Congzhengia minquanensis: one gene and its partner. The protein of the gene in region 2 interacts with the protein of the main gene of each other region in a pairwise test. Links are inferred from orthologs where the notes say so. Each region holds a gene or a part of one and is shown on either strand. Other genes may lie near its edges.

The links.
Region 1: the proteins of eno (region 2) and rpe interact in binary tests that used the Escherichia coli proteins (3 or more experiments, as listed by UniProt). The link is inferred for Congzhengia minquanensis from one-to-one orthologs.

What each region holds. Positions count from the first base shown.
Region 1 is NZ_JACRSU010000004.1:163,223-178,875, forward strand. The notes cover bases 7,947-10,810. They hold rpe (ribulose-phosphate 3-epimerase), read right to left. Parts: upstream 9,774-10,810; coding sequence 9,120-9,773; downstream 7,947-9,119. Other genes in these bases: H8698_RS11040 (glycoside hydrolase family 88 protein), read right to left, coding at 7,947-8,488; H8698_RS11045 (thiamine diphosphokinase), read right to left, coding at 8,503-9,123; H8698_RS11055 (uroporphyrinogen decarboxylase family protein), read right to left, coding at 9,819-10,769. Also shown: H8698_RS11015 (glycoside hydrolase family 38 N-terminal domain-containing protein), read right to left, coding at 1-1,717; H8698_RS11020 (C1 family peptidase), read left to right, coding at 1,853-4,354; H8698_RS11025 (polysaccharide deacetylase family protein), read right to left, coding at 4,397-5,482; H8698_RS11030 (acyltransferase family protein), read right to left, coding at 5,508-6,575; H8698_RS11035 (potassium channel family protein), read right to left, coding at 6,669-7,334; more of H8698_RS11040, read right to left, coding at 7,367-7,946; rsgA (ribosome small subunit-dependent GTPase A), read right to left, coding at 10,835-11,716; pknB (Stk1 family PASTA domain-containing Ser/Thr kinase), read right to left, coding at 11,738-13,636; H8698_RS11070 (Stp1/IreP family PP2C-type Ser/Thr phosphatase), read right to left, coding at 13,664-14,383; dual-specificity RNA methyltransferase RlmN, read right to left, coding at 14,399-15,439; 16S rRNA (cytosine(967)-C(5))-methyltransferase RsmB, read right to left, coding at 15,456-15,653. UniProt on the Escherichia coli protein: Catalyzes the reversible epimerization of D-ribulose 5-phosphate to D-xylulose 5-phosphate.
Region 2 is NZ_JACRSU010000001.1:423,884-439,572, forward strand. The notes cover bases 3,266-6,165. They hold eno (phosphopyruvate hydratase), read right to left. Parts: upstream 5,421-6,165; coding sequence 4,110-5,420; downstream 3,266-4,109. Other genes in these bases: carA (glutamine-hydrolyzing carbamoyl-phosphate synthase small subunit), read right to left, coding at 3,266-3,336; H8698_RS02015 (DUF1540 domain-containing protein), read right to left, coding at 3,521-3,688; H8698_RS02020 (hypothetical protein), read right to left, coding at 3,785-4,000; gpmI (2,3-bisphosphoglycerate-independent phosphoglycerate mutase), read right to left, coding at 5,506-6,165. Outside these bases: carB (carbamoyl-phosphate synthase large subunit), read right to left, coding at 1-2,246; more of carA, read right to left, coding at 2,239-3,265; more of gpmI, read right to left, coding at 6,166-7,035; tpiA (triose-phosphate isomerase), read right to left, coding at 7,096-9,018; H8698_RS02040 (DUF5685 family protein), read left to right, coding at 9,424-10,266; H8698_RS13240 (J domain-containing protein), read left to right, coding at 10,263-10,874; H8698_RS02050 (hypothetical protein), read left to right, coding at 10,925-11,455; H8698_RS02055 (hypothetical protein), read left to right, coding at 11,477-11,884; H8698_RS02060 (GDSL-type esterase/lipase family protein), read right to left, coding at 12,095-15,241; H8698_RS02065 (LrgB family protein), read right to left, coding at 15,333-15,689. UniProt on the Escherichia coli protein: Catalyzes the reversible conversion of 2-phosphoglycerate (2-PG) into phosphoenolpyruvate (PEP). It is essential for the degradation of carbohydrates via glycolysis.

The DNA of each region.
Region 1 (15,653 bases), on a different replicon or contig from region 2:
CGTAGGTTTTGTCATAACGGAAAATGGCCTGAATTTTCGTCCGCAGACTGCCGTTTTCAATCACCCTGACATTGCGGAGCGTTTCTTCCCTGTGGCCAATGAAGTCTGCCGCTTCCTCATTTGATATTAGGGAAAAGACACCGGCAAAATCCTGAAAAGACGATACTGTCATGCCCCAGGGATCTTCGTTGTCAGAGAAAACCTCCAAAACGCCGGTTTCGCCGGCAATCATATCGCTGCCGTCTATCTGATATGTTTGAATCAGCCCGGTTTTGGTGCTGATTTCTACCCTCAGCCTGCCGGCGTCTATCACAATTGCATCGTTTTCTTCCGGCTGGGACAGCATTTTATAATCCTTTACCACCGAAAGGGAACAGTTAAACCGGGTGATGCCGGAGGGGGCGAGCGTGCCGCGGAACGACACCTTCTGAATCCAGTCTAAATGGAACGTGCAGGAGGGTTTTTCATTTTGGCAGACCAACGCGTTCCCATTTTCGTCATACACACAGGCCACGGTTTGCTCACCGTCGTTCCAGTTCTGGTTTTCCAGCATAAATTCAATTTCAAAGTCGCCCTCCACCGCATATGGGTGGGGGTTAAAGGCCATGATTGGAATTTGCTTATCCATTGGCTTTTTCTGTCCGCTGCAAAGGGCAAAAAAGGCTTTTGCCTGCAAACGGTCTAACGTTTCCTCAGCATGGGACATAAGTCTTAAACTGTCTTCTTCCGCCTGCTTAATGGCCGAGCCGGGCAGAATGTCGTGGAACTGGGAAAACGCAAGGTCTTCTTTTGCACGTTTCATTTGCGCGCCGTCAAATTCCGTGCCGTTTTGCAGGGCGGCACAGGCCATCATTTTTTCTGTTACCATCAGCTTGTTTTCCAAAGACCTGTGGGCCTGTTTTATGCGCACCTGGGAGGTATAGCACCCCACCATGGTGTGGCACAGGGAGGTTTTTTTAACAGGCAGGTTTTGTTTGTTTAAACCGCTGAAATAGCTGTCTGCGTCGGAGTGGACGATTTCCGCTTTGTCCTTCCTTTCGTCTATGAGCGCGTTAATTTCGTTTAAATCGATTTCCGACGGGCCGCCGCCGTGGTTTCCAATGCCCCACAAAATTAAGCCGGTTTCGTGCTCGGGGTATTTGTTCAAATAATCTTCTATTTTTTGACGCGCAGTGCCTTTTAACGTGTTATAGCCGCCGAAAATATTGTGTGCGCAGATTTCGCTGCCGTCAAATCCAACCCACTTAAAATCAAACAGGGCCTCCTCGTTAGGACGCATGTAAATATAGTTTTGATAGCCGCATTTCGCAAGAATTTGCACCAAGCCCCGGGTGTGGCCAAAGGGGTCGAAATTAATAGCGGTTTTAAAACTTACGCCGAATTTTTCTTTAAAATATTCCTGGCCAAGCTCAATTTGGTTTAAAAAGCTTTCGCCTGAAAGCATGGTGCAGTCCGGCTGCAAATACCAGCCGCCCATAATTTTCCACTTTCCGGCAGCCACCAAAGCCTGAATTTTTTGGAAAAGCTCCGGCTCATATTCTTCCACCCATTTATATAAAACCGCCTCGTTGTGGTTAAACACAAACCCGTCATATTTTTCGCAGAAGTTCACTGCCACGCGAAAGGTAGAAACCGCTTCGGCTACGCCCTCTTTCCACTGCCATAGCCAAACCGGGTCTAAGTGCGCGTTGCACAAAAGATGGATTTTTGGTTTCATAAAATCGTCCTCCTGAAAATCATATTATATTATCTTTTTCATATCATAAATGACATGCTTTGTCAACCTTTTTTTTGATTCCCCACTTGGAAAACCAAACGGTTTGTGGTAAGATAAAGACAAGGAGGTGTCAGCATGAAAAAGTTGTTTACATTGGCTCTTGCCGCGGCGCTGGTTTGCTTCACGGTTTTACCCGTAGGCGCCGCCGCAAAACCGGTAAGTGAATTATGTGAATACAGCGGCTCGCCCGATTCATTTTGGGTAACGGAAAATTACGACGGGGCAGCCCCAAAATCAAGGGCAAAGGCCGCGTCCGGCCTGCCGGAAACGTTTGATTTACGAAATGCCGGCGGCGTTTCTTTTGTCAGCAGTGTGAAAAATCAGGGAAATACCAACTCCTGTTGGGCGTTTACCTCGCTATCCTGTCTGGAAACGTTTTTAAGGCGCAAGACATTTGAAAGCAGCGGTGAGCTTATTGGTTACGACTTCTCGGAGCGCCACTTAGAGCACGCCACCTATCCTGCTATGCAAGACGGCACGAACCCCTATGCGCCAACCTGCCGCAGCGCCAACGCCGGGGGAAACGTGGTTTCCGCCGCAGGATATTTTCAAAACGGACTGGGGCCGGTGCCGGAAAGCGGTATGCCCTTTGAAAACAAAATGGACACGTTAAGCCGGGCAGACATTCAAATTGCGCCGGCGGCAGCGGTGCGCGCCATGCGCTATTTTCCGAAATTTACGAGCAATATTTTTGACTATAACTACCATGAGCTGATTACCGGAATTAAAGAGGAAATTTACCGCGGCGGAGGCGTTTCAGCGGTGATGAACACCAACGCCGGCGGATATAATGCAGACGGCACGGCGTATCATTCCGCCGAACGGACGGGCACGGCAAACCACGCCATAACGCTCATCGGCTGGGACGACAATTTCAGACGTGAAAACTTTGGGGCGGACAAGCCGGAGGGAAACGGCGCGTGGATTGTGCGGGACTCTGCCGGGGAGAGCGCTCATGACGGCGGATATTTTTATCTGTCCTATGAAAGTGTTGACACCTATAACATGTGCTTTTCTGTGACAGACGCGGCAGACAGCATCCCTTACGACAACGTATACAGCGTAACCTCTGGCACCTGGGCCTATGGGAGGGGGTATGAAAACAACGGCGATATGGCATATGCCGCAAACATCTATGCGAAACAGCCGGTGCCGGAGCTTTTGACAGACGTTGGATTAAGTTTCCGCGGATATACGGAATATGAGATTTATGTGAACGCAAACAATCAGGATTTAACGCCGGAAAACCTTACTCTGGCGGCAAAGGGCACCCAGGACCATATGGGATTTGCGACAGTGACGCTTCCTGAGCCGGTTTTGCTTACGGGAACGGAATTTGCAATTGTGATCAAATATGTCACGCCGGGCTATTCTTACAGTGTGCCGGTGTCAATTCCGCCTTTCTGCCCTGAAATCTCCCAGGGGTGTTCCTATCTTTCTCCCGATGGGGAAACCTGGGAGGACACAGCGCTGTCTGACTGTGTGGTGGGAATTTACGGCTATACGAAAGACTGCGGTGAGAAATCGGCGGTAAGTTTTTCAAAACTGGGAAAAACGTATGTCACAGTTTATGACGAAGGAGGACGCCTCATTCGCCCGAAAGCCGACGGAAGCTATGCGCTCGCCGCCGGGACATACCGCTACATTGCAGAGGAACAGGCTTTGGGCCTTGCAGAGGGGACGTTCGTGACGGACGGTTTTACGCCCCAAAACCTTGAGCTATCCCAAACAGATTTTGTGGAGCAGCCTGAATCTGACATGCCCTATGTAAAGGTAAAGGAAATTGCCTACCGGGCAACCGTGGAACCGGCGGAATTTGTTACGCTGAACCTGTATATGGGAAGGGCGGAAGGATTTAGACTTTATTATGAAACTGTATCCGGTGAGCAGGCGGAGGTTGCAGAACAGTTTTTAAGCGTAGATGCTGGCGGCAGGGTTCGGTTAAGCAGGGAGTTTTTAACGCCCTTTTTGGACGGCGGCGGGGGCGGCGTTTCCCTCTTAGTTGTGTTCACCGGTTCAAACGGCTTAGAAATGAAGACGGACACCTGCCGGGTTGTATTTACAAAATCGGCCTTCGGGGGTGTGTTCAGCGCCCTTGCCAACGTGATTTATAACCCGACGGAAAGCGTTAACAGGGCATATGTGGAGCAGTTAATCAAACAAAATCTGGCTATAGGCGGTCAGGTTGAAATCAAACAATATGACGTTGCCTATCCCACAAAAACGCAGAACGGATTTTTAACATGCGACATTTTGGTGCTGGACGCGTTCTCAGGGCGGTATTATCAGTTCGCGTTTCATGGGGAGGTGCCCCGGGTTTTACAGGAGGTTACGCTGCAAAACGGGAACTACCGCGTCAGGGTGCGGAATAATGTGGAGGGAATTCACACGGTGAGCGTGTTTGCAGAATATGGTCCCGGCGGGAGGCTGCTCTCCGTCACCTATAAAAATGTGGCGCTGATTGAAAGCAGTTTTTCCTATCCCGACAGAGGCAACCGCGTGAAACTTTTTGTTCTTTCCGCAGAAGATTTTATTACGCCCTACGCGCCTGCTTTTGACAGCGATTTCACAAAATAAAAACAGCGCCGGACGCAGCAAATGCGCTCGGCGCTGTTTTTATCAATGAAACGAACTGTATGCCTTTCCGTTTTCTAAGGAAACGCCCTTGGACTCAGCCAGCTCGCTTATGGTAACCAGTTTGTAGCCCCGGGAGATAAGCTCGGGAATCGCCCGAACCGCCGCCTCGGCAGACTGGCTGTAGAGGTCGTGCATTAAAACTACAGAACCGTCTTTCACATTTTTTAAAATGGCGTTAACGGTGCTGTCTGCGTTTCTGGTTTTCCAGTCCAGCGTGTCCACAGACCACATGATGAGCGGTGCGTCAGCCAAAGAAGAAACGGTGCTGTTATAATTTCCATATGGCGGACGGATTAACGTTGGCTTAGCGCCGGTGACGGCAGCAATTGCGTCGGAAACGTCTTTTAGTTCCGCTTTCACGCCGTCTGCCCCCAGGGTTTTTAAATTTTTGTGGTTCATGGTGTGGCTTCCAATTTCCATGCCCAGGTCATAGACCCGCTTCAGCACGGAGGAATGGGGCTTTATGTTATAGCCTACCACAAAAAAAGTGGCTTTTGCGTTGTTGGCCTCTAAACAGTCTAAAATTTTTGGCGTAAACTTGCTGGGGCCGTCGTCAAACGTGAGGGCCACCATTTTGGTGCCGGTTGGGGCTTTTTTCGGAAAATCGGCCGGACTTTGATACCACCCGGCATCCAGGTACGAGTCAAGCTCCGACTTTTTTATATCCAATGTGCGGCTGTCGGTGGCATAAACTGTCATTACAGGCTCCTCATACCAGCCAACCTCTTTATAATCCTGCATTTCGCTTTCATAAACGTCGATGGTGCGGCCGTCAGGGGCATACATGGTAACAAGTTCTACCGGCTCCGGTTCAGGCGTAGGAGTCGGCTCCGGCGCTTTCGTGTTTTCAGGCACCGGCGATTTTTCTGTCGCCGGAGGCGCCTCGTTCTGCTTTTTTATGGGAACAAGCTTGCCGCCGTGTTTTGTTTCGGCTTCAACTGCGCTTTGCCCAACAAGCCTGTCCGAGCCGTCGGGATAATATATCCTTGTCATGGCGCCTGCGCTGACACCTGCACAAATGCCAAAGGACATGATAACATAAAGCATGGTGCAAATAAATTTTTTCATACAGAACCCCTCCTTTACTCCGTGTTTATCTGGAGCCGTTCATAAGTTTCCAAATTCCCCCGGCATACCGCTTCAGCAGCATCGACAGGGCCACTAACAGCGCCAGCGTAATTACTGGGAGCAGAAGATACTCAAACAGCGCAGTGACCGGTGTGACGGGAAAAATGAGCTGATTTGCCGCCTGGAAAAACTCTAAAATCGTTCCGTGGGCGGAATATATGAAAAATGTAATGGTCGTAATATTTTTGGGCAGCGGCTTTGTAATGACGCTGTCGAACAGAAACCAGAACGAAACGGCTGACACGGTGCAGAACAAAATGTGAAACACAAGGGCCTGGGTTACCTGAAACAGCACGAAAAAGGCCTGTCCCAAAACCACGCCCAATACCGCCAGGCGTTTTATCTGTTTCTCTTTTTTATTTACTGCGTCAAAATAGTGCATTCCTACAAAACCGCCCAGCATATAGTAAAACAGGCCGTCGATTTGGATAAATTTTTGGTGGAACACATTCATGGAAAGGTTTCCTGCTGCGTCGGTGCAAAACAACAGAAACACCGCGCTTAAAGTGACAATTGCCACAGGCTTGTTTTTTAGAAGCACATAAATGACTGGGCAAAGCAGTGTGTATAAAATGAGCTGATACATGAACCAATAGCCCAGGTTGTATTTATATAAAAACACGCCCTCTAAAAAGTTTTCAGGGGTGAAAACCACACGGTTGATGTGTAGAACGTCCTCCACAACGTGAAACTTGCCCAAAAGATAAAAAAGCGAAAAGCGGAACAGGTTCCACAAAAGGTATGGAATGATCAGCGAAAAGAAACGGTTTTTCATTTTTTGCGGATATTTGCTGAAATTAAAATCCCGGTAAAACAGAATACCCGAAAACATGAAAAACGATGGAACGCCGATTTTAGCAATGTCACCGGAAATCAGCCGTTCAAAATAGTAAACAAACTTTTCAAAGACGGACTGATTGGGGGAAACAGAAAAATTTCCGAGATTTTCCGTATGGATTAAAATCACCAGAATGCTTAAAAAGGCGCTGTAGCTCAGCAGCTTTTCCTTATTTATGACACGCTCGCCGTTCAATCAAAAAACCTCACAATATATCACATAGTTATTCACTATTATAATATATTGTAAGGTTTTTTTCAAGCATTTCTCAGAATTTTCGACGTAAAATTATGTTTCCGCCTCAAATTTGCGAATATTTTCAGACTTGCCAATGACGATGAGTTTATCCTCCCGGTCAAAAATTTCGTCGGGCCTGATTTCAGTAATCACATCTTTTCCCCGGCTGATCGCGATGATGTTCAGCTTATACTTTTTCCGGATTTCCGACTCTAAAACCGTTTTTCCCGCGAAAGAATCCGGCAAGCTAATTTCTGCAATATCAATGTCACCCTTCAGCTCAAACAGGTTTTGAATCCGCTCAGACAGCAGGCGGCTTGCCAGCCGTTCCGCCATGTCCCGCTCGGGGTAAACCACCTCGGCCCCGATTTTTTCTAAAATTTCGCCGTGGTCTGCATTGGTTGCCTTGGCAATGACGCGTTTTACGCCCATGCTCACCAAATGAAGCGTCACCAAAATGCTGGTGTCGATGTTCTCGCCAATTGCCACCACCACGACGTCGCAGTCCTGAATTCCGGTGGCCTCTAATGTTTCCTTGTCCAGTCCATTTTTAATTACAAAGGCATATTGGGTATAGTCCCGCAGCTTCCGAATGCTGTCTTCGCTGGCGTCAATCACCATAATTTCGCTGCCCGATTCCGCCAGATGCACCGCCAAAGCTGTGCCAAACCGGCCTAAGCCGATAATTCCATAGGTCTTTTTTATTTTTGATTTCATGTATGTTCCACGCGCCTTTCGCTTTGCGTTCTTTACCAGAAAAGCATGTCAAAACCTTTCAGTTTATAAATTGCTTCTGCAAAATAATAGTCTGCATAAATAATCGGGAAGTTGTTCCCATGATAGCTTTCCGAGCCGCACCGAAGGATAGATTCCTCTTTGTCCGTCCAGTCGGCAAACGCTTCCTCAGCCGCGTGTAAAAGCTTCATTGCGGCGTTTTGGTAAAGCCTGCTTTCAAACTCCGGAACAGCCTTGGCAATTTCAATGAGCCCGCAGGCAGCAATCATGCCTGCTGTGGAGTCGTAAATCACCGGCTCCTCCGGGCTTCTGAAATCGGATTTAGGAAGATAGTCGTCGCACACCGCTGCGATAAAGTAGTGGGCAACCCGTTTTGCCGTGTCTAAATATTCCTGCTTTCCTGTATGGATAAAGCTCAGCACAAACCCATAAAGCGCCCAGGCCTGCCCCCGGGACCAGGACGACCCCTCGCCATAACCCTGCCCGCCAAAGGTTTTTATCAGCTCTCCCGTTTCCGGGTCATATTCGTTAATGTGGTTCACCGACCCGTCGGGACGCACATGAAATTTTTGTGTTTTTTCCGCATGGCTCTCGGCAATATAGCGGAACCGGTCGTCTTTGGCATCAACTGCGGCGCGGTATAAAAGGGGAATGTTCATCATGCAGTCGATGATGGCCCAGCCCTCATGGCCGTCTCCGTTCCAGGCGCGGATAAAGCCGCCTTTGGTGTTATAGCGGGACGCTAAAATCGACGCCGCTGTCATAAACCGCGCGTGAGAGCGCTCGTTTCCGGTGAGCCGGAAGTTCACACCGGCGGTTAAGTTCCACATGAACCCAACGTCGTGATGCAGACCGAAAAAGTTTTCAAGCGCCTTGTCTAACAGTTCTTCCGTTACCTCCGCCGTTTTGCGGTATTCCTCGTTTTTTGTGCCGACATACATTAGCCACATCAGACCGCCCCAAAAGCCGTTTGTCCACCAGGATATGTCCTCACCCTGCTTGTCGTCAAACACGCCGTTCACCGTGGTGTAGGGCAGCTTGCCCCGGGCGGAAATGCAGGTTTTGGAAAGCTTTTTGTCTAACCTTTCCCACATTTCGTCAACCCACTTTTTTTCTGTTTCATTTAATGCAATCATTGTTCCACCGTCCTCTATTTTTTTCTGCAAACCATCAGTAACATTAGCCCGTTTCCCGGGTCAATTTCTGCATATTCCTGAATAAATTCGTTGCTGACCCCCAAAGAGTTACCCAAATCCATTACCGCGTCGCTTAAGGGATAGTAAACTCCCCGGGCAAACACGTGCTCGCATTTGGTGAGTGGAATTAAAGAAAGGCACCGGCCTTCCTGCCGCGGAATCCGCACTGGGGTGTTGATCAGCGTTATGTAATTGTCCTTGTCCGCAAGAGCGACTTTTACGCCGCGGTCAAGCCCAAACTTTAACAGTTGAATATTGGCAAGGGTGTGGTCAATCCGCCCTCCCAGCGCACCTAAAACCAAAATGCTGTCTGCGCCATGGCGGGTTGCAATTTGAATGGCTTCCTGGGTGTCGGTCATGTCCTTTTCCGGCCGAAGGCGAACAATTTCCCGGCTTTGAATTTTGTTTTCGTCAAAGAAAGAGTCTAAATCACCAACAAATATGTCTGGTACCAGCCTTAAGCGTTCCGCATAGCTGTAGCCTTTGTCCGCGGCAAGAATCAGGTTGAAATCATCAGGGCAAACGCCCTCCGGCAGACCGTCAAAATCACCGCCGGCAAAAATCAACGCGTTCAATTGTCTATCTCCGTTTCGTTTAAAAATGAGCAAACCGCCTCTTTGGGCGACTGCGCCCCAAAAATTGCAGTGCCTGCAACCAAAACGTTTGCGCCGTTTGCTATGGGAACAGTTTTGTTCGTTAAATTTATGCCGCCGTCAACCTCAATGTCGAAATCCGGGCCGAAAAAGGTTCGCGCTGCCTGGATTTTGGCGTTTACACCGTCAATGTAGCTCTGACCGCCGAAGCCTGCAAACACCGACATAATCAGCGCCATGTCGATTTTGTCCCGGTAAGGGAACAGCCGCTCTGCCGGAATGTCGGGGTTCACAGCCAGGCCGCATTTTATGTTGTGCGACTTTATTTTATCCAGCGTTTCATCGATGTCGCTGCTGCAGCCAATGTGAAACGTAATAATATCTGCTCCGGCGGCCGCAAAATCGTCAATATAGCGCAGGGGGTCCGAAATCATTAAATGAACGTCGAACACCATTTGGCTCATTTTACGAATGCTTTTCATCACCGGCGCACCAAATGAAATGTTGGGCACAAAATGCCCGTCCATTACGTCGATATGAAGATATTGCGCGCCTGCGGCTTCCACCGCAGACACCTCCTCGCCCAATCGGGAAAAATCTGCCGAAAGAATGGATGGAGCTAATAAAATCATTGGTATTCCTCCCTTTAATGCTGCCGTTTTCGGCTGTTCTCTTATTTAATACATGCGCATCCGTTTCCAGATATCCAATACCAACTGATAGCGCTTGGGATCCATTCCTTTAAACGGCACGTTGCTGGTGCAGAAGATGTATCCGCCGCCGGGCTTTCCGTAGGTCAGACAATATTCCGCGCTGTCTGTCACATCCTGTTCGGTGCCGGTTTGCAGCGCCGCACAATGCACATTGCCGCACAGGCACACCTTGTCGCCCACCAGCTCTTTTACCTTTTTAATGTCCACGCCTGCCATGGGGTCTAACGAGTGCAGAGCGTGAGGGTTACATTCCACCAATTGGTCTAAAATCGGCATAATGTTTCCGTCTGTGTGTTTAATGGTATATAATCCGTCTTTTCTGGCAGCGTCAATAATCTGATACAGATACGGCTGAATGAACTCGCCAAAGTTTTGAGGAGACAGAAACGGTCCGTTATTATAACAATAATCCGAACAGAGCAGCAGGCAGTCGATGCCGTTTTCCTGCAGCCATTTGTTGTGTTCAATCGCCGCGTCTGCCCGTTTCTGCGCTTCTGCTTTCAGTCCCTCGGGGTCGTCCGCCATGCGGTATGCAAATTCATACATTTCATTGCCGTCCGGGATTGCAAACGTACCGTCGCCGTGGCTTCCGAGCATTACGGTATCGCCTACAATTTCGCGCAGACAGCGATGATACAGGGCTAAGTCGTTTGGGTCATTTAATTCATATCCGTGCGCCGGAATAATGGAATATTCCAATTTGGAATAAACCTCTGCGGTATATTCCGCCTCTTCATAAATGGCGCGGTCTTTTTCCTTCCGGCTCATTTTGCGTTGGTTTTCCTCGCTGAACTGCGCGCCGAATAAGGGTCTGCCGAACATTTCCTCTGCTAACTGAAACTCCAGTTCAAAAGTAGGAACCATATCCGGCGTCTGCAAATTCAGCGCCGCCACTGCACGTTCTTTTGGCGTCATAATGCTTCACCTCTTGTTGTTCTGATTTAATAGAAAATGATATAAATCTTTAATAGCTGTTCTTTTTAAAGCTGCCAGTCTTTAACATCTTTTAAAGAGTTGTAAAGCGCACAGTAGCTGTTGTAGCGGTTTTGACCGATTTCGCCTCTATTTAATGCGTCTTTCACCGAGCAGTCCGGCTCGGTGATGTGGCTGCATCCCGGAAACCGGCACTGGCCGCCGTGTTTTGCAATTTCCGGAAACATGGCGGAAAGATTCTGGGCCATCATTTTTTCCACTTCAAAAGAGCCAAACCCCGGCGTGTCGAACACAAAACCTCCGAAGGAGAGAGGGAACAGCTCTGTGTGCCGTGTGGTGTGTTTTCCCCGCTGAATTTTATCGCTCACCGCTCCGGTTTTTAAGGTGAAGTTTTCCCCCATGGCGTTGAGCAGACTGGATTTCCCAACTCCCGAGCTTCCGGCCAGTGCAGTAACCTTTCCCTTTAACAGGTCTTTTAAACGATCCACACCCTCGCCTGTTTTGGCGGAGCAGACAATCACGGGAAAGTCTGCCAATGCATATTCCTTTGCCAAATTGGCGGCTTTTTCCCGGTTCAATTCTGCTTTATTAATGCACACGGCGCAGGCTACCCCCTGGGATACCGCAGTTACTGTCAGCTTGTCAATCAATTCTAAGGCCGGTTCCGGTGCGCTTATGGCAAAGGTGACCAAAAGTAAGTCAATATTGGAAACGGGAGGCCGGAAAAACTGGTTTTTCCGCGGCCCGATTTTGGTTACATACCCTTCCTTTTCTTCTGGGTCGGTAATTTCAATCTCCACCCTGTCACCCACCATGGGAACCTGCCCGTCTTTGCGGAACCGGCCCCTTGCGCGGCAGGAGAAAACCGTACCGCTGTCGCATTTTACATAATAGAACCCGCCGATTCCTTTCATGATTGTACCAGTCATTTATGCAAGCCGTCCTTTCGGTTAATCCTCATTTGTGCCGTTGTTGCCGCCCTCGTTTGGTTCGTCATCGCCGCCGCTGGTGGGCGTGGACGAAGGCTTCGGCGTGGAGGAGGGAGATGCGCTTGCCGAGGGCTTTGCAGAAGGTGTTGGCGTGGCGGAGGTTGCCGCTTTGCCGCTGCTGATGCGAATGTCGATGGCTTTATTTTTCTTCACCCGGTTGCCCTCAGCTTCAGACTGTTTCACAACCGTTCCCTTTTCCTTTTCGCTTGCCACCTGCTGCACTTCACCAAGCTTTAAGTCGGCGCGCTCTAAAGCAGATTTCGCTTCGTTTTCCGTTTTACCAAGCAAATCGGGAACAATGGTATATTCATTTTCGGTGTTGTCGTTTTTATTGCCGTTGCTTACGTATATGGTAACGACAGAACCCTCCGATGCAGAGGTGCCGGCCGCCGGATGGGTGCTGATAACGCGGCCTGCGGCTACGTCGCTGTTGTCCTGCCGTTCCACGGTAACGTCAAATTTCAGCGCTTTTAATGCAGAAGTTGCGTCTGCCTCCGTCATTCCTGCAACTGAGGGGATTTTTTCCATAGTGGCAGGCTGGTCGCCCAATGTGACGGTTATTTTTGCGTTGTTTTTAATTTTTTTGCCGCTTTTTGGGTCCTGCGTTACAATGATGCCCTCATCATCTGCCTGAATTTCCTTGCCGTTTTCCTGCACAATTTTCAGCTTGGTGCCTTCAATTAGTTCCAGCGCCTCGGCACAGGTGTGGTTCACAAGTTCAGGACACTCCACCTCGTTTTTTGAGCCGCCCGTCATAAACGACCAGCCCCAAATCGCTAAGGCAATCACCGCAATACCAGCAAAAATGCCGGCCACAATGCCTAAGGTGTCGCCTTTCTTTTTCTTCTTTTTCGCCTTGGCGAGCTCGGCGCGGGAGGGCTGTTTTTTCACAGGGGCTTTGCCTTGGCTGTTCTGGGATCTGCGCTGGGGGGTGCCGTTTTTCGCACCCTGGGGTGCACCGTTTTTGTTGCTTGCAGTTTGCGGATTAATCGGCGTGAATTTTTTCGTAAACTCATCTCCTTCGTCGTACCGTACCTCAGAGCCCACGTAAACCTTTTTTAAGTCAATCAGCATTTGTGTGGCCGTTTGATACCGTTCGCTCTGTTCTTTTTTCATTGCTTTTAAAATTACCGTTTCCAAGGATTTTGGAATAGACGGGTTAAACACCGACGGGCGCACAGGCTCGGTTTCTAAATGCTGCATGGCAATGCTGATGGCGGATTCCCCTTCAAAGGGGAGCCGTCCCGTCACCATCTCGTAGGTTAAAATGCCCAAAGAATAAAGGTCAGTTTTCGCGTCGGTAAACCCGCCCCGGGCCTGCTCCGGCGAAAAATAATGCACGCTGCCCATGGTGAGGCCGCCGGTGGTAATGGTTCCCTGGTTTAACGCCTTTGCAATGCCAAAATCGGTAATTTTTAAAATTCCCTCTTTAGTGATGATAATGTTTTCCGGCTTAATGTCTTTATGCACAATGCCCTTTTTGTGAGCATGCTCAAGACCGGAACAAATTTGGGAAGCATAGTCAACCGCCTCTTTCCACTGGAGAACTCCCTTTGCGCTCAAGTATTGTTTTAAGGTGATGCCCTCCACATATTCCATGACGATATATTCCAAATCGTCTTCGTTTCCTACATCATAAATTGAAACGATGTTCGGGTGAGACAGGCTGCCAGCAGACTGAGCCTCAATTTTAAACCGCTTGATAAACTCCAAATCGTCCCGGTATTCCGGACGCAGCACCTTAATTGCCACATACCGGTTTAGAACCAGGCATTTTGCCCGGTAAACAATGGCCATTCCGCCCCGGCCGATTTCCTCTATAATTTCGTATCTCCCATCAATAATCTTTCCACTCATCATGATTAGCCATCTCCGTTTCTGGTAATTTTAAAACCTGATTAAAATTACGGTTATATTATCCGTGCCGCCAGCGGTTTCCGCTTCCGCAACCAGTTTGTTTGCCGCGTCGTTTAGCGTTTCGCTTAAATTTATAACAGACAGAATTTCTTCGTCCTCCACCATGTTCACCAAGCCGTCGGAGCAGAGCAGAATTACGTCGCCCGCCTCTGCCCGAAACTCGTAAATGTCCGCTTCAACGGTCTTGTCCGTTCCCACCGCGCGGGTAATGATGTTCTTCTGAGGATGGCGCCGCGCCTCCTCCTTCGTGATTTTGCCGTTTTCTAAAAGCATTTCCACCAGGGAGTGGTCTTTTGTAATTTGCGTAATTTTCTCCCCGCGGATTAAGTATAGCCTGGAATCGCCCACCTGAACCGCGGTTACGTTGTGTTCCTCCGCAACGCAGGCCGTCATGGTGGTGCCCATGCCCGAAAGATTTCTGGCGTTTACGCTCATTTCATAAATTTCGCGGTTGGCGTCGTTTACGGCTTTTACCAAAACGTCTTTTGCATTTTTGCCGCATTTTCCAAGAACGTCCTTCTGCACAATTCCCACGGCCTTGCCGCTGGCAACCTCGCCTGCGTTGTGGCCGCCCATGCCGTCGGCAACAATGGCCAAAACCGTGCCGGACTGGTCAGGCTCGGACACAAAATAGGAATCCTCGTTTAGAGGACGGATGCGTCCGACGCTTGTAGCTGAACTCACTTCCATTCGTTTATCACCTCGTTAATTTATGTCTGTTTCTATGTGTGCTGCTTTTTTCCTGAGCTGTCCGCATGCAGCGTCTATGTCGCTTCCCAGCTCTCGCCTTACGGTAGCGTTTAAGCCTCTTTCGGCAAGCCGTTTTAAAAACGCCGCCACATGCTGTTTTTCTGTTTTTTTAAAATCACGTTCCCGCACGTTGTTCACGGGAATTAAATTGATATGGTAAAGCCCGCCGGAAAACAGTTTTGCCAATTTGTCCGCACAGGCTGTGCTGTCGTTTTTGCCGCGGATCAAGGCATATTCAATGCTGATCCGCCGGTTTGTTTTTTGAATATAATGCGTCATTGCCGCGGTTAAGGTTTCCAGCGGATATTTTTTGTTGATGGGCATAATTTCGCTTCGTAAATCGTTAAAAGGCGCGTGAAGCGAAACAGAAAGCGTAATTGGCAAGTTCAGGCTTGCCAGCTCATAAATTTTCGGCACCACCCCGCAAGTGGACAGCGAAATGTGGCGGTAGCCGATATTCAGCGCGTCTTTATGGTTCACAATTTTTAAGAATTTTACCACGTTGTCAAAATTGTCTAACGGTTCGCCGATGCCCATCATCACAATATTGGAGATTTTTTCGCCGGTTTCCTTTTCTGCCGCCAAGATTTGCTCTAAAATTTCGGCAGCGGAGAGGTTGCGCACCTTGCCGCCGATTGTGGAAGCACAGAACGCACACCCCATGGCACAGCCCACCTGGGTGGACACGCACAGCGTGTTGCCATGGTGATAGCGCATGAACACGCTTTCAATCAGGCTGCCGTCGGAAAGGCAGAACAAAAACTTCACGGTGCCGTCTTTTTTCGACACCTGTTTTTCCCGGCAGGTGAGGGTTCCGATATAATAATGTTCCGAAAGGGTTTCTCTCAGCTCCTTAGAAAGGGTGGTAATTTCGCAAATCGCGTCTGTTTTAAAAACGGCGCTGAAAATCTGTCCGGCGCGGTAGCCGGGCAGCGAAAGCGACTTGCAAAGCGCCTGGGTTTCTTCAAATGTAAGGTTTCTGAAATCTGTTTTCATGGGTTAGCCTTTTCTTCTATCTTAATTTTTTCAGCCTGCAAACAAAAAATCCGTCGCTGTTATCCGTGTCCGGAAACAGCTCGATAAATCCCGCTTTGGCCCGCTGTGCCATTTCCCCGGTGATGTGGGGGTTTTTCATTGCGTCCATTTCAAAATTCGGATTTTCCTTTAAAAAAGCATGAACGCGCCCCAAGTTTTCGGAAGGGTTTATGGT
Region 2 (15,689 bases):
ATGTATTTATCCACCAGCACTGGCTTGTCCTCATCAATTTCAACGGCGGTTTTCAGGTAGTGGCGCAAACCTTCTTCGTCCGCCACAATCTCCATTGCCCTGCCGCCCAAAACATAGCTGGGACGCACCAATACAGGATAGCCGATCTCCTCTGCCGCACGAATTCCGTCCTCCATTTTGGTCACGGCTTTCCCGTTTGGCTGGGGAATTTCCAGTTCCTCCATAATTTTTTCAAAAGAGTCCCTGTTTTCGGCCCGCTCAATTGCGTCACAGTCTGTTCCAATGAGCTTAACGCCCCGTTTCTTTAAAGGCTCGGCAAGGTTAATAGCCGTCTGCCCACCTAAAGATGCGATAACGCCCATGGGTTTTTCCAGTTCAATAATATTCATAACGTCCTCAACGGTAAGCGGCTCGAAATACAGCTTATCGGAGGTGGTGTAGTCTGTGGAAACGGTTTCAGGATTATTATTGATGATGATAGACTCTATTCCGCTTTCCTTAATGGTTTTCACTGCATGCACCGTGGAATAGTCGAACTCAACGCCCTGCCCGATTCGGATAGGGCCGGAGCCTAAAACAATAATTTTCGCTTTATCTGACACGATTGACTCGTTCTCCTCCTCATAGGTGGAGTAAAAATATGGAATATAGCTGTCAAACTCGCTGGCGCAGGTGTCAATCATTTTATACACCGGAAACATGTTGTGTTTTTTTCGCATTTCAAACACGTCGTCCTCTGTCATCTGCCAGAGATGGGCGATATATTTGTCGCAGAATCCCATTTTCTTTGCCTTGTAAAGCAGGTCGATGTTTCCAACGCTTTCGGGCTGTTCTAGTACCTTTTCAAAATCCACAATGTTTTTAATTTTATCTAAGAAAAACATATCAATTTGCGTCACGTTGCAAATTCTTGAGTGGTCCACGCCCAAATACATGAGCTGGGCAATGGCATAAATCCGGTCGTCCGTGCCCTCTTCAATATATTTCATCAAATCGTCTACCGACATTTTGCTCTTGTCAAATTTTGACATGTAAATGTGGCACACGCCGATTTCCAAAGACCTGGTTGCTTTCAGCAGACTTTCCTCCATTGTCCGGCCTATGGCCATAACCTCGCCTGTGGCTTTCATTTGGGTAGAAAGCTTATTCGACGCCTGGGTAAACTTGTCAAAGGGGAACCGGGGCATTTTGGTTACCACGTAATCCAGCGTGGGCTCAAACGACGCGGGGGTATTCGCAATCATAATTTCGTCTAAGGTCATGCCCACGGCAATTTTAGCTGAAACCCTTGCGATTGGGTAACCGCTGGCTTTCGATGCCAAAGCCGACGACCTTGACACCCTGGGATTTACCTCAATTACATAATATTGAAACGACTGGGGGTCTAATGCAAACTGCACGTTACAGCCGCCCTCTACTTTTAATGCCCGAATAATTTTCAGCGCACTGTCGCGGAGCATGTGATATTCCTTGTTCGTCAGCGTCTGGCTGGGGGCGACTACAATCGAATCCCCCGTATGTATGCCCACAGGGTCTAAATTTTCCATGTTACAAATAGTAATGGCGGTGTCGTTTTTGTCGCGCATTACCTCATATTCAATTTCCTTATAGCCCTTAATGCTTTTCTCTACCAAGACCTGTCCCACAGGGGAAAGCTTTAAGGCGTTTTTCATAATTTCGCAAAGTTCTTCCTCATCGTCGGCAAAGCCGCCGCCTGTGCCGCCCAGCGTAAACGCAGGACGAAGCACTACCGGATATCCAATCTCTTCCGCCGCCGATTTTGCCTCGTCAATAGTGTGGGTAATCACCGACGGCAGCACCGGCTCGCCCAATTCTTCACACAGCTCTTTAAACAGTTCTCTGTCCTCCGCCCGCTCAATACTTTCGCTGGACGTTCCCAAAAGCTCCACCTGACACTCGGCTAAAACGCCTTTTTTTGCAAGCTGCATGGCAATATTAAGACCCGTTTGTCCGCCAATTCCCGGAACGATTGCGTCCGGCCGCTCATAGCGCAGGATTTTTGCCATATATTCAAGGTTTAACGGCTCCATATATACCTTATCCGCAATGGAGGTATCGGTCATAATGGTTGCGGGGTTTGAGTTTGCCAAAACCACCTCGTATCCCTCTTCTTTTAAGGCAAGGCACGCCTGGGTGCCCGCATAGTCGAACTCTGCGGCCTGGCCGATTACAATTGGGCCGGAGCCAATAACCAAAACCTTTTTAATATCACTTCTTTTAGGCATTGCCGTTCGCCTCCTTCATTAAGTCGATAAACCGGCCGAACAGATAGGTGCTGTCCTGGGGGCCGGGGGCGCTTTCCGGGTGATACTGCACAGAAAACAGCCTGTCCTTTTCACATTCTAAGCCTTCCACCGTCTGGTCTAACAGATTGATGTGGGTTGGAGTGAGAGGCGTCTGTTCCAGCGAGGTTAAATCCACGGCATAGCTGTGGTTTTGGCTGGTAATTTCAATTTTGCCGTTTTTCAAATTTTTCACCGGATGGTTTCCGCCCCGGTGCCCAAACTTAAGCTTATAAGTTTGGGCTCCGTAGGCAAGGCTGATTATCTGATGTCCTAAGCAAATGCCGAATATGGGATATTTCCCTCTAAGCTTTTTCACCGTTTCAATGACGGGCAGCACATTTTCAGGGTCGCCAGGCCCGTTTGACAAAAACACACCGTCGGGCTTCATAAAATCAATTTCGTCCGCCGTGGTGTTATACGGCACAACGGTTACGTTGCACCCGCAGCTGTTTAAGCTGCGGATAATGTTTAATTTAATTCCACAGTCAATTGCCACCACGTTATATTTGTGGTTAGACGTTCTGGAATACCACCGCTTTTTGCAGCTCACCTTTGCCACTGCGTCCTTCGGAATGTCAACGCTCGATAAAATTTTCAAAGCGTCCTCCTTGGCGGTGGAAGCGTCGGTAATAAACGCCTTTCTGCTGCCAAAGTCGCGAATTGAACGCGTAATCATTCTGGTGTCCACGCCGTAAATTCCCGGAATTCCGTTTTCCTCCAAAATCTCAGACAACGTTTTTGTGTAGCGGAAATTGCTGGGCATGTCGTTATAGTCCCGCACCACCAAGCCGCCGATGGTGGGCACCTTCGTTTCAAAATCTTCGTCTGCAATGCCATAGTTCCCGATTAAAGGATAGGTCATTACCACCAGCTGATAGGTATAAGATGGGTCGGAAATAATCTCCTGATACCCCACCATTGAGGTGTTGAACACAATTTCGCACACCCTGTCGCAGTTCGCGCCAAAGCCATATCCATAGTATTCCTTGCCGTCTTCAAAGACAATTTTTCTGTCGAAATTTTTTTCCATATGCCGCTCCTTTTTCCTCATAAATTTCTGCTTATTTCAGCGGATTTCATAGTTACCCTATTTAAACTTATTATTTAAATTATATCACCGCAGAAAATAAAAGTCAACAAAGAAAATTGGTTTTGGCAAAAAAACAGACAGAGGGTTAAAAACCCTCTGTCTGCGCATTTTCGCTAATTTTTATTTAGCGTTTTTTTGTGAACGATTCACAATCCGTGCACTCGCACATGGTCGGATTGCTTTCATGCGTTCCTACCTGTATGCTGTCAAGCGTACAGTAGTTTTGGTCGTCACAGTGGTATTCGCACTGTGATACGGTACATTTAATGGATGAATTTGCTTTACAACTCATATTCAAACAACCTCCTATTTTTAAAGCACACAAAAACGTTTGTGTCCTTAAAAATAGTGTATGCAGAATATAAGCGTTTTAAACAGTATAATTTTGTTAATTTGCACGTTTAAATTTTTCAACCTGATATTGGTCAATCCCGCAAAGCTTTACACTCCGACGTACGCTTCTGAGTGTATTAAACTTTTTTGCAAGGCCAATGTCATGAACAAACAGCCTGGGCGAAAAGAAATATTTCTCCTCGCAGCCGGTTAAAATTTTTAATACGTAATAAATGTCAAATTCATTTTCACCACTAACACATAAATTCATAATTTCTCACCCCGGATATTAGTTTATCACACTACCGGGACAAAGTCAACAAAAAGTCACACTTTGTAACACATATATTACACAATGTGTCAATTATATTACATTTTGATTACATCAAGTTAAAAAATGCACGTTTTCCAAGAAAACAAGCACTGCCGCTCAGTTCCTCTTCAATGCGCAGCAAACGGTTATATTTGCAGACTCTGTCTGTGCGTGACGGCGCGCCGGTTTTAATCTGACCTGAATTTGTGGCAACGGCAATGTCTGCAATGGTGGTGTCTTCTGTTTCACCGCTCCTGTGAGATGTCACAGCTGTGTAACCAGCACGGTTTGCCATTTCAATGGCGTCTAACGTTTCGGTTAAGGTACCGATTTGATTCACTTTAATTAAAATGGAGTTGCCCACACCGTTCTTTATTCCCCGCTCCAGCCGCTGAGTGTTGGTTACAAACAGGTCGTCGCCCACGAGCTGAATTTTATTTCCCAAGGCACTGGTCAAGTCCTTCCAGCCGTCCCAGTCCTCCTCGGATAAGCCATCTTCTAAAGAGATAATTGGGTAGTCGGAAGCAAGCTTTTCCCAGTATTTTATCATTTCATCCCGCGTTTTAAACACATCGGTTTTCCAGAAATAATAACCGTCGCGCCCTTGTTTTTTCGCTTCTTCAAACAGTTCGGTGGCCGCCGCGTCCATCGCAATCTGAAAGTCGTCTCCGGGAACAAAGTTTGCCTTTTCAATTGCCTCGCAAATCAGCGCCAGCGCGTCTTCGTCGTTTTTCAGATTTGGCGCAAAACCGCCCTCATCACCCACCGCTGTGGAATAGTTTTTCGATTTCAGCACGCCCTTTAAGCTGTGAAACACCTCGGCGCACATGCGAAGTGCCTCCGAAAAGCAGCATGCACCTGTGGGCATAATCATAAATTCCTGCAGATTCACGCTGTTGTCGGCGTGCTTGCCGCCGTTTAAAATATTCATCATGGGCACCGGCAAAACATGGGCGTTAGCACCGCCTATATAGTTATAAAGGCTGGTGCCCAACGATGCCGTTGCTGCCTTTGCCGCCGCCAGCGACACGCCTAAAATGGCGTTGGCGCCTAAGCGCGACTTGTTGTCCGTGCCATCTAATTTTATCATTTTTCGGTCAATATCCCTCTGGTCTAACACATTTAAACCTATAATTTCGTCGGCAATTTCGTTGTTTACGTTGGAAACGGCGTTTTTCACACCCAGCCCTTTGTAGCGCGACTCGTCTTTATCCCGCAGTTCCACCGCCTCAAACGCGCCAGTAGATGCGCCGGACGGCACAGACGCCCGGGCGCACACGCCGTCTTCCGTGCAGACGCACGCTTCAACGGTGGGATTGCCTCTGGAATCTAAAATCTCTCTTGCATACACATCTGTAATTTCAATATAATTTTTCATATTCTGCCTCCAATTTTAAAAAAATAAAAATGCACACTCTATACTATAGAGTGTGCATTAAAGCCAAAAAATATGATGCTTTCTATTATTTTTCTATAATACTTGTTCCCGTCATTTCGGCAGGTTTTTCAAGCTCCAAAATATCCAGCATCGTCGGGGCAATGTCTGCCAGCACGCCGCCGGAGCGGAGTTTCACGTCTCCGCAGCCGATAACAATAAACGGAACCGGGAACGTGGTGTGTGCCGTAAACGCACCGCCGGTTTCAGGGTCAATCATCTGGTCTGCATTGCCGTGGTCAGCAGTCACCAGCATTGCACCGCCCATAGAAAGAATTTTGTCTGTCACCTTTCCTATGCAGGCGTCAACGGTTTCAACCGCTTTTACAGCACTTTCAATCACGCCGGTGTGGCCCACCATGTCGCAGTTTGCATAGTTTAAAATCACAACGTCTAAATCGCCGCTGTCAAGTTTTTTCATCAGCGTGTCGGTCACCTCCGGCGCGCTCATTTCCGGCTGTAGGTCGTAGGTTGCAACTTTGGGTGAATTAATCAGCGCCCGGTCTTCCCCTTCCGACACCTTTTCTACCCCGCCGTTAAAGAAAAATGTCACATGGGCATATTTTTCCGTTTCGGCAATTCTCAGCTGTTTTAAACCATGCTTACTCAAATATTCGCCCAGGGTGTTGGTTAAAATCTGGGGTTTAAACGCAACCTCCACGTTGGGCATTGTCTTGTCATACTGTGTCATGCACACAAAATACAGCGGAAAAAATTTGCGTTCAAAGCCATTAAAATCAGGGTCAACAAAGGCACGGGTAATTTGGCGTGCCCGGTCGGGACGGAAGTTTGCAAAAATCACGCTGTCGCCCTCTGAAACGGTAGCAACCGGTGCTCCGTTTTCCGTAATAACTGTGGGGATTACAAACTCGTCAGTTACATCAGCCGCATAGGATTTTTCCACGGCGGACACGGGGCAAATATCTGTATTGCCTTCGCCTGCTACCATTGCGCGGTATGCTTTTTCCACCCTGTCCCAGCGGTTGTCCCTGTCCATGGCGTAGTAGCGGCCCATCACCGTGGCAATTTTGCCCACGCCAATTTTTTTAAGCTCTTCCGCCATCTGCTCCACGAACTCTTTGCCGGAGGAAGGGGGCACATCGCGCCCGTCTAAAAAGCAGTGAACGAACACCTTTTCCAGGCCCTTACGTTTTGCAAGCTCGGCAACGGCATAAATGTGGGAGTTGTGACTGTGCACACCGCCGTTGGATACCAGGCCCATAATATGCAGTGCAGTGCCGTTTTTCTTCGCATGTTCCACCGCACCCACAAGAGCTTCGTTTTCAAAAAAGTCGCCGTCCTGAATGGATTTTGTAATACGTGTCAGTTCCTGATAAACGATACGCCCTGCGCCCATGTTGGTGTGTCCCACCTCAGAGTTTCCCATCTGCCCGTCGGGAAGGCCCACCGCCATTCCGCTGGCTGAAAGCTGCGTGTGGGGATAGTTTAAAAACAATTTGTCCAGGTTTGGCGTTTTTGCCATTTTAATGGCGTTGCCCTTATCCGCAGGGTTTATGCCAAAACCGTCCATAATACATAATAACAAAGGTTTTTTCATTGATTTACCATCCTGTTCCTTTATGAAAGAGGCTGCAAAAAGCAGCCTCTTTGCCATTTTTTATTTCCAGTTTACGATTGTTGCAAAGTCCGGTGCTTTTAAAGACGCGCCGCCAACCAAACCGCCGTCGATATCGTTTTCAGAGAACAGCTCCGCCGCATTGCCGGCATTTACGCTGCCGCCGTATTGAATGGTGATTTTTCTTGCAGCTTTGTTGCCGTAAACCTCTGCCACACATTCGCGGATTGCCTTGCAAACCTCCTCCGCCTGTTCGGTGGTTGCTGTTTTGCCTGTTCCAATTGCCCAAATGGGTTCATAGGCAATAATGGTTTTGGAAACCTGTTCTTCAGTTAAACCGCTAAGCGCAATTTTTGTCTGCAAACGAACCAAATCGTTGGTAATGCCATATTCTCTCTGTTCTAAGCTCTCGCCCACGCAAACAATCGGCGTTAAACCTTTTTCAAACGCTTTTAAAACCTTTTTGTTTACTGTTTCGTCGGTTTCGGCAAAATATTGTCTGCGTTCGCTGTGGCCGATTATTACATATTCAATACCCAAATCCAGCAGCATATCGGCGGAAATTTCGCCGGTGTATGCACCGCTGTCTTCAAAATAAACGTTCTGCGCGCCAACTTTAATGTTGGTTCCCTTTGCCGCTTCCACAGCTGCCGCAAGGCAAACAGCCGTGGGGCAAACAATTACGGTGTCCTTTGCGTCTGCAACCTTCGGTGCAAGCTCTTTGATTAAAGCCGCAGCCTCAGAAGGGGTTTTGTTCATTTTCCAGTTGCCGGCAATCACCTTTTTCTTCATGGTAAGGCTGACAATTCCCGGAAGCGCTTTGCCTTCTAAAAATTCAAGGGATGCGCCGCCGCCGGTAGAAATGTGGCTCATACGGCTTCCCAGGCCCGCCTGGTTCACCGCCGCAACGCTGTCGCCGCCGCCGATAACGGTGGTAGCATCAAGCTCAGCAAGCTTTAAAGCAATGGCGTTTGTGCCCTTTGCAAAGTTGGGCATTTCAAACACGCCCATGGGCCCGTTCCATACAACGGTCTTTGCGCCGTCTAACGCTTTAGAGAACAGTTCAATGGTTTTCGGACCGATGTCTAATCCCATCCAGCCGTCAGGAATGTTGCCCTCAACAACCTTCGATTCTGCGTCGTTATTAAATTCTTTTGCAACTACTGTGTCAATCGGAAGCAAAATTTTATCGCCGGCCTGCTCCAGCATTTTTTTCGCATAATCAATATAATCTTCTTCTAAAAGAGAGGTGCCAATCGTTTTTCCCTGCGCCGCAAAGAACGTATAGGCCATTCCGCCGCCGATAATTAATTTATCCACTTTTTTGAGCAGGTTTTCAATAACCGAAATTTTAGAAGAAACCTTAGAACCGCCCAAAATGGCAACCAAGGGACGCACGGGCGAATTTACCGCGTTGCCTAAGAATTTAATTTCCTTTTCAATCAGGTAACCTGCAACCGCCGTGTCAAGATATTTTGTAACGCCCACATTGGAGCAGTGCGCACGGTGTGCCGTGCCAAATGCGTCGTTTACGAAAACGTCGGCAAGGGAAGCAAGCTCGGCCGAAAACGCATCCACATTTTTTGTTTCTTCCGCACGGTAACGCGTGTTTTCCAAAAGCACAACGTCGCCGTCTTTCATGTTGGCAACGGCTTTTTTCGCATTTTCGCCAACCACATTGTCGTCAGCGGCAAAAATCACCTCTTTGCCCAGCTTTTCAGACAGGCTTTTTGCAACGGGAGCCAGCGATAGCTCCGGCTTTGGCTCGCCCTTGGGCTTGCCCATATGGGAGCAAAGGATTACTTTTGCACCGTTGTCGATTAAATACTGAATTGTGGGCAGTGCGCCGACAATCCTGTTATCATCTGTAATTTCCAGCTTGTCGTTTAAAGGCACGTTAAAGTCGCATCTTACCAAAACTTTTTTGCCTTTTACGCAAATGTCTTCTACTGTTAAATTCATCATTTCCACCTCTTAAAAAAATTTGTGTCTTAACATAACTATCCATGTATATTATAGTATAATTTTTCCATGATTTCAAGTCCCATATAGACAAAATTTTGTCAAACCCCTGTAAAATAAATGTCAAATTTCGTCATGTTTAAAAATTATTTACGTTTTGTTCATAATTTGTTCATATATCTATGGTATAGTTTATTTGTCGAAAGAAATTTCGGCAAAATCTCTAATTTTCATAATAATCCCCCGGAGCCTGTGAGCAATCACAGGCTCCACCCTTTTTTATGGGCAAATTCACCGGAATTAACAATTTGTTGATGATTTTTTGGAAAACTTATGGTATACTAATCGTAAATTCTTATTTATTATGTGTTTAATATGAAAATATATGAAAAAAATTACAGGTGACAAATGTTCGGTTACGTTCAAATTTATAAAGATGAACTGAAAGTGAAAGAATATAATGTGTTCCGGTCATACTATTGCGGGCTGTGCAAAACCTTAAAGGATGAATATGGCTTTTCGTCCCGGATGGGGCTGAACTACGACTCTGTTTTTCTTGCCCTGATTTTATCTTCCGTCACAAACGCAGAATTTTTCTGCCAGGCAGAACGATGCATTGCGAACCCCTTTCGCAAAAAGGCGGTAGCGCAAACGAACAAATGCTTGTCTTACAGTGCAGGCGTTATGGTGATTTTGGCGTTGTTAAAGCTTCGCGACAACATGCACGACGAACACAGCATAAAATCTTTTTTTGCTTATTGCTGCATGTGGCGCGCAAAGCGCCATGTGTTAAAACGCTATGGTGGGCTTTACAAAAAGAGTGAAGAATTTATTTTTGCGCTCTCCCGTTTGGAAGCAGACAGGTGCGCTTCCATCGACCAGCTTTCCCATGAATTTGCCTCCCTTATGCAGCTTTTGTTTACACCGGATTTTATTGAAGATCAAAACACACGCCGAATTTTGGGCCACATGGGATATATGCTGGGGCGGTTTATTTATATTTTAGACGCATATGAAGACATGGAGAAAGACAAAAAAAAGAACTGTTTCAACGTTTTTCTATTAAATCCTGCCCTGCCGGACAAAGAGGAGCTACGTGCTTCTTTAACCTTTACCTTAAGCAGCGTTGCCAGCAGCTATGAACTGCTAACTTTAAAAGTGAACAAATCAATTTTAGACAACATTATATATTTAGGTCTTTCAAATGTCTTAGATAACGTGTTAGACCACAAAGGAGAAAAAAAAGCATGAACGATCCATATGAGGTGCTGGGCGTGCCAAAAAACGCCACCCAGGACGAAATTAAAGCGGCTTACAGGAAACTGGCAAAACAATATCATCCTGATAAATATGTGGGCAATCCCCTTTCCGATTTAGCTTCGGAAAAATTTAAAGAGATTAACGAGGCCTATGAAACGCTCACCAACGGCAACGCTTCCGGCAAAAGCTCCTATTCCGGCGGCTACGGGCAATCTTACGGCAGCGGCAATGGCAGTGCGGGAACGTTTGCTCAGGTGCGGAACCTCATTAACTTAAACTCGTTAGATGAGGCGGAGCGGATTTTGGACGCTGCCACCGACAGAACGGCAGAATGGTTCTTTTTAAAGGGCAGCTTATATATCCGCCGGGGCTGGCACGATCAGGGTGTAAATTTTCTCAGGCAGGCGGTAAACATGGATCCCTCCAATTCAGAATACCGCAGAACATTAAACTCCATTGAGGCACAGCGCCAACAATATAGAAACGTGGGCGGCGGAATGACCAACGACAGCACTTCCATGTGCAACTGCTGCGGAAATCTTATTTGCGCCGACTGCTGCTGCGAGTGTATGGGCGGCGATTTAATTCCCTGCTGTTAAATTTTCATTTTTAGCCCGAAAACTACGCGCGGGCAGAAAGGCGAAAAGAAATGACACGAAAAATGGCGTTTTCCTCCATTATGACGGCGCTTACGGTTGTTTGCCTTTACGGTTCGGTGGTTCTTCCTACGGGAAAAATTGCGCTTTTGGCAATGACTTCTCTCTGCGTTTTGGTAACGCAGGCCGAATGCGGGACGAAATTTGCACTGATACAGTTTTTGGCTTCGGCGCTGATTGGCTCACTTTTGGTGCCCTTTAAATCGCAAATTGTTATTTTTATCCTGTTCATTGGCTACTACCCCATCATCAAAAGCCATATGGAGCGCATTGGCAAACGATGGCTGGAATGGTTGGTGAAAATTTTGTTTTTTAACGCGGTATTAATTGTGGCATATTTTACACTAAAATATTTTTTACTGGCCTACATCAATTTCGGGACAATTTTTAATATTGTGTTATCCCATTTAATTTTTGTGGTAATCATTGCAGAAATTGTTTTCGTGTTGTATGACTATATGTTAAGCATGCTTGCCTCTTACTATATAAATGTGGTTCAAAAGAGGCTTAGAATAAACAAATAACAAAGAAAGGCAGATGGAAAAATGAAACATAAATTAGCTGCCGCCGTTTTAAGCTTTGCAATGGCGGTTACTCTGATTTCTGGCTGCGGCGCGAAAGAAAACCAAAATGCGTCCTCCTCCGTTACGCCGCTTCCTGTGGCAACGGCAAATCCCGATATTACGCACCCTGAAGGAAGATATTATACCTCCAACAACGAACTTAAGGCCGAAGGCGGATTAACTGTTCTTGGAAGCGATTTTTTGAAAATTATGATTGACGGACAGGAGATTGAATTTGCGCTTTCTGAAAATGCCAAACGCGAAATTTCAATTTATAACAAGGATGAAAATAATCCTCGAATTATGCGTGGAACAATGCTTTTAATAACCTACACAGAGCGTGACCTAATTAAAATTGCGGACACCATGGATATTATTAATTCAAACTAAAAAAACGGAACGGCTTAAAGCCGTTCCGTTTTTTAGTTCAAATTGTTATTTTACCGTTTGTTTCGGCATTGCAACCAGTCCGTTCCAAAACATGGCTTTCACCGTGTCTGCCCCCTCTGTCCGGAATTCTGCGGCGCACTAATGTCCGTTTTTGTATATGCAGTTAATTGCGCGTTCTCCATGCAAATGCTGACAAGCTCATTACCTATTTTATTTCAAAACATAGTTTGCAAGGGGACTTTGGCTTTTTGCGAGTTCCTCTGCAATGGTGCGCGCAATCAGATTTGCGCCGTCTTCATTTACATGCGTCCAGTCCCCGTAGGTGGCCGCTTTATTCTTCATATCATCTGATATAGGATATTCTTTAAACCGCTCCATTGCCTCGGGGGATAAAAAATATTGTTTGTAGCTTTCTGCGCCCTTTTCTTCTGTTTCCTTGCCCAAAGCTTCGTCATAATAATAAATTTTGCGCAGCACGGCATTGATATCCAGGCACACAGCATTGTTTTGCGCCGCAACATCTTTAATATAACCGGACCATTTTGTGAGGTTATCCTGCGCTGCCAGCTTGCCCGTTTTTGGGTTATTGGGAGTAATCGTGGTAAAAATTACATTTGCTCCAGCCTCTTTTGCCTCGGTGCACAGCAGGTTCAAATATTTATGATAGGCTTCTTCTTTTGTTAACTCTGTATCATATGTTGGTGTGCGGTAAAAGTCATTTAACCCAAATGCAATAAATACGTAGTCGCCTTTTTGAATCCCTTTCTTGACGTTTGCCCACTTGTCGTGGTAAAATGTTTCTGCAGTTCTTCCCCCTTGAGCATGGTTTATTACAGTTCCTGCTTTATTTAAATAATTACCAATATAATATCCCCAACCCTGCTGCGGATATGACCCTGTTCCATAGTTGACACAGAGAGAATCGCCTAGCAGGTGCACTGTTGTGGGCAACGGAACTGTATTATCCACAATCACGGGTTTACTAATCGGTTTTAAGCTGTCCAATTCGTTCCAAAGCATTATCTTAACCGTATCTGCGTCGGAAATATCCAGCGTTTTCATTTCAGCTTCTGCTTTTACACTTGCTGTAAGATTTAATTCCTGCGTTTCAACGCCTGACAGTCTGCCGTTTTCATATGCGGCAAACACTACGCTTGCCTTTGTGTCGTATGAGGAATATGCCCTTGCGGTTTGGGTTAGCCTGTCAAAATAGAGCGCTCCCCAGTCGCCAGAAGGCTCGTTGGCCTCAACGGTAACTGGCTTGCCCACGGTGTTTTGCACATCAATGGGTGTCAGCTCAAACACAAGCTTTTTGCCAACTGCACTTTCCGGAATTTTAAAGCTTTCGTCAGCAGAAAAGCTGCCCACAGAAGTATAAATTCCGTTTTCATATTCACAAAGCGCCTTTACAAGCACGCTGTCTTTTTCTGCCGGGCCGGAGTAGTCATACGATACCGTAACGCTGTTTCCCGGAACCGCTTCCCCGTAAACTGCAACATTTGATAGGACGGGCATTGTTTTATCAACACGCTCCAGCTTCATGTCGTCTATAAAAAAGCTTGTTTCTGTGCCGTTTCCGTCCACATCAAAAGAGAGGAACGGAAGACGCGGCACTACATTTTCAGCAGGTGCGCTGAGCCCTTCTTTTAAGGGGAAGGTGTTGTCGTAGTAGCATTCGTAATACTGCCACTCATCAGATATTTTCCACTCCTGGTTATTTTTAATCTCGTCTGTATAGTCTGCGTCATCATACACCGCACCGCTTCCAACAATATACTGATAATCCGGCACATCATAGCTTTCGCTGTCGCCGCCGGGCGCCGGCACCTCTCTGCTGAGCACAAGCGTCAGCGGTTTTTCTGCACCAAGGCCGTTTCCTTTTGCCCAGAACGAAAGCCTGTAAGATGCATCTGTTTCCAGTCCCAAGCCCTGAAAAGCCGTTCCGCCGTTGCTTGTTACAGTAACCTTCATGCTGTGTGCCCCGTCACTTTCCGGGCGGACGTCGCTGCTGTGTTCAATTGCTGCATTTTGTCCATTCCAGCCAAGCACCTGATAACTCGTCTGATCCACGCTGGCTGTGTTGTTTCTTCTCACACTGCCTTCTCCCAGCTCGAAATCGCCGTTTGAAAGCGCCCCCATATCCATAATTTTGAATGAGTCCGCTGCGAAATCTGAATCTGAACGGTTGTGCTGGTCGTCTCCCGCAAAAATCCTGATGCCGACATTCAGCGGCTGGTCTACAAATGTTTTATATTCATGCAGGTAGTAAAATTCAACCTTTTTCCATTCTCCCACTGTGAGAATATCTTTCATTGTATAGCCCGGATAGTTTGTGTTGTAACCGTTTGTATCCGGAATCCTGTTATTTCCAAAAATCAGGAACCATACGCCGCCGGTGGTTGTCTCCTTGGCTGTTCTGATTATTTTAGCATAAAATGACACTTTATATAAATGGTTGGTTTGAAGACGCATTGACTGCGAAACATTACCAAACACGCTGCTGTCTTTCGGCGTAATTTTTACAAACCCCTCAGAACCGTCTGGTGCGGGGTCGGCAGCATCCTTAACAATCTCTGCAGGCCCGTCGAACGACCACCCGCTGGTGTTATTGTTAAATTCGCTGTTGGTAATGATGTTTCCATCATCTTTCTCTCCTGCTCCCGGAGAAATGACATTATAAGAAATGTCGTCAATATAATAGCGGAGCGTGCTGTCGCTGGGGTTTACTAAATCTTTTGTCCCGCCGTTTTGCCCCATTCTAATTGATATATGGGAGATATTTTGAATTTCAGATGTTTTTCCTGTGGGGTTTCCGCTTTCCACGCCGTTATAGCCTACCGTCGGGAAGCAGGTCATCTGTCCGTCCCAAATCTCCTGGGTTGAAACATAAACCCATTCTCCGGCTTTCAGTCCTGCGGGGTTCACAGAAATTTGCTTCCATGCCGCAACATCCTTTGTTTCCGGCAGACTTTCATCGTCAGACGTTCTGTGAACGGTAACCATGCCGTAAAGAATAAAGCTCATTGCATCTGTTTTTATTTCCGTGTCGAGTTTCACCCAAGCAGAAAAATTTAATAAGTTTCCCACTTTCGGCATCACAGACGTATTTGCACTTAAATCGCTGTTGCTTTCTGCGCTAATTTCCACATAGCCTGCGCCGGCGCTACCGTTCACGCCGCCATTTACCTGTGTTAACGTGGTTGCATTGCCGCCATAAATGCTTCCGTCACTCAGACTTTTTTCAAAGTCTTCAAACACATATGGGTATGTATCAAACGGTTTGTCCGCCTGAACCGGCATCATGCAAAGACCAAGCAACATTGATAGTGCCAATGTTACCGATAATAATTTTTTCATAAATTCTCCTCCTTATTTAATAGAATATATCCCTATTTAGTTTCATTATAATCAACTTTTACCAAAATTACAAGTGTTTATTCAAACATATTTATAAAAACTGCGCAAAAACTGAAGCTGAAATCACGGTGAGCAACCCGCAGATTACAATGGAAAGACTGCTCATCGCACCTTCCACTTCGCCTATTTCAATCGCTTTAGCCGTTCCTGCCGCGTGGGACGACGCGCCGATGGCAATCCCTATTGCCACCGGCTCTGTAATACGAAACAATTTGCATACCGTTTCTGCTATCATGTTCCCGAACACGCCTGTCACCGTGATAACCGCGGCTGTTAGCGCCACAATTCCGCCCAGTTCTTCCGACTGACCCATACCGATTGCCGTGGTAATAGATTTCGGAAGCAACGTAACATAAAGCTCGTGGCCAAACCGGAACAGGCAGGCAAA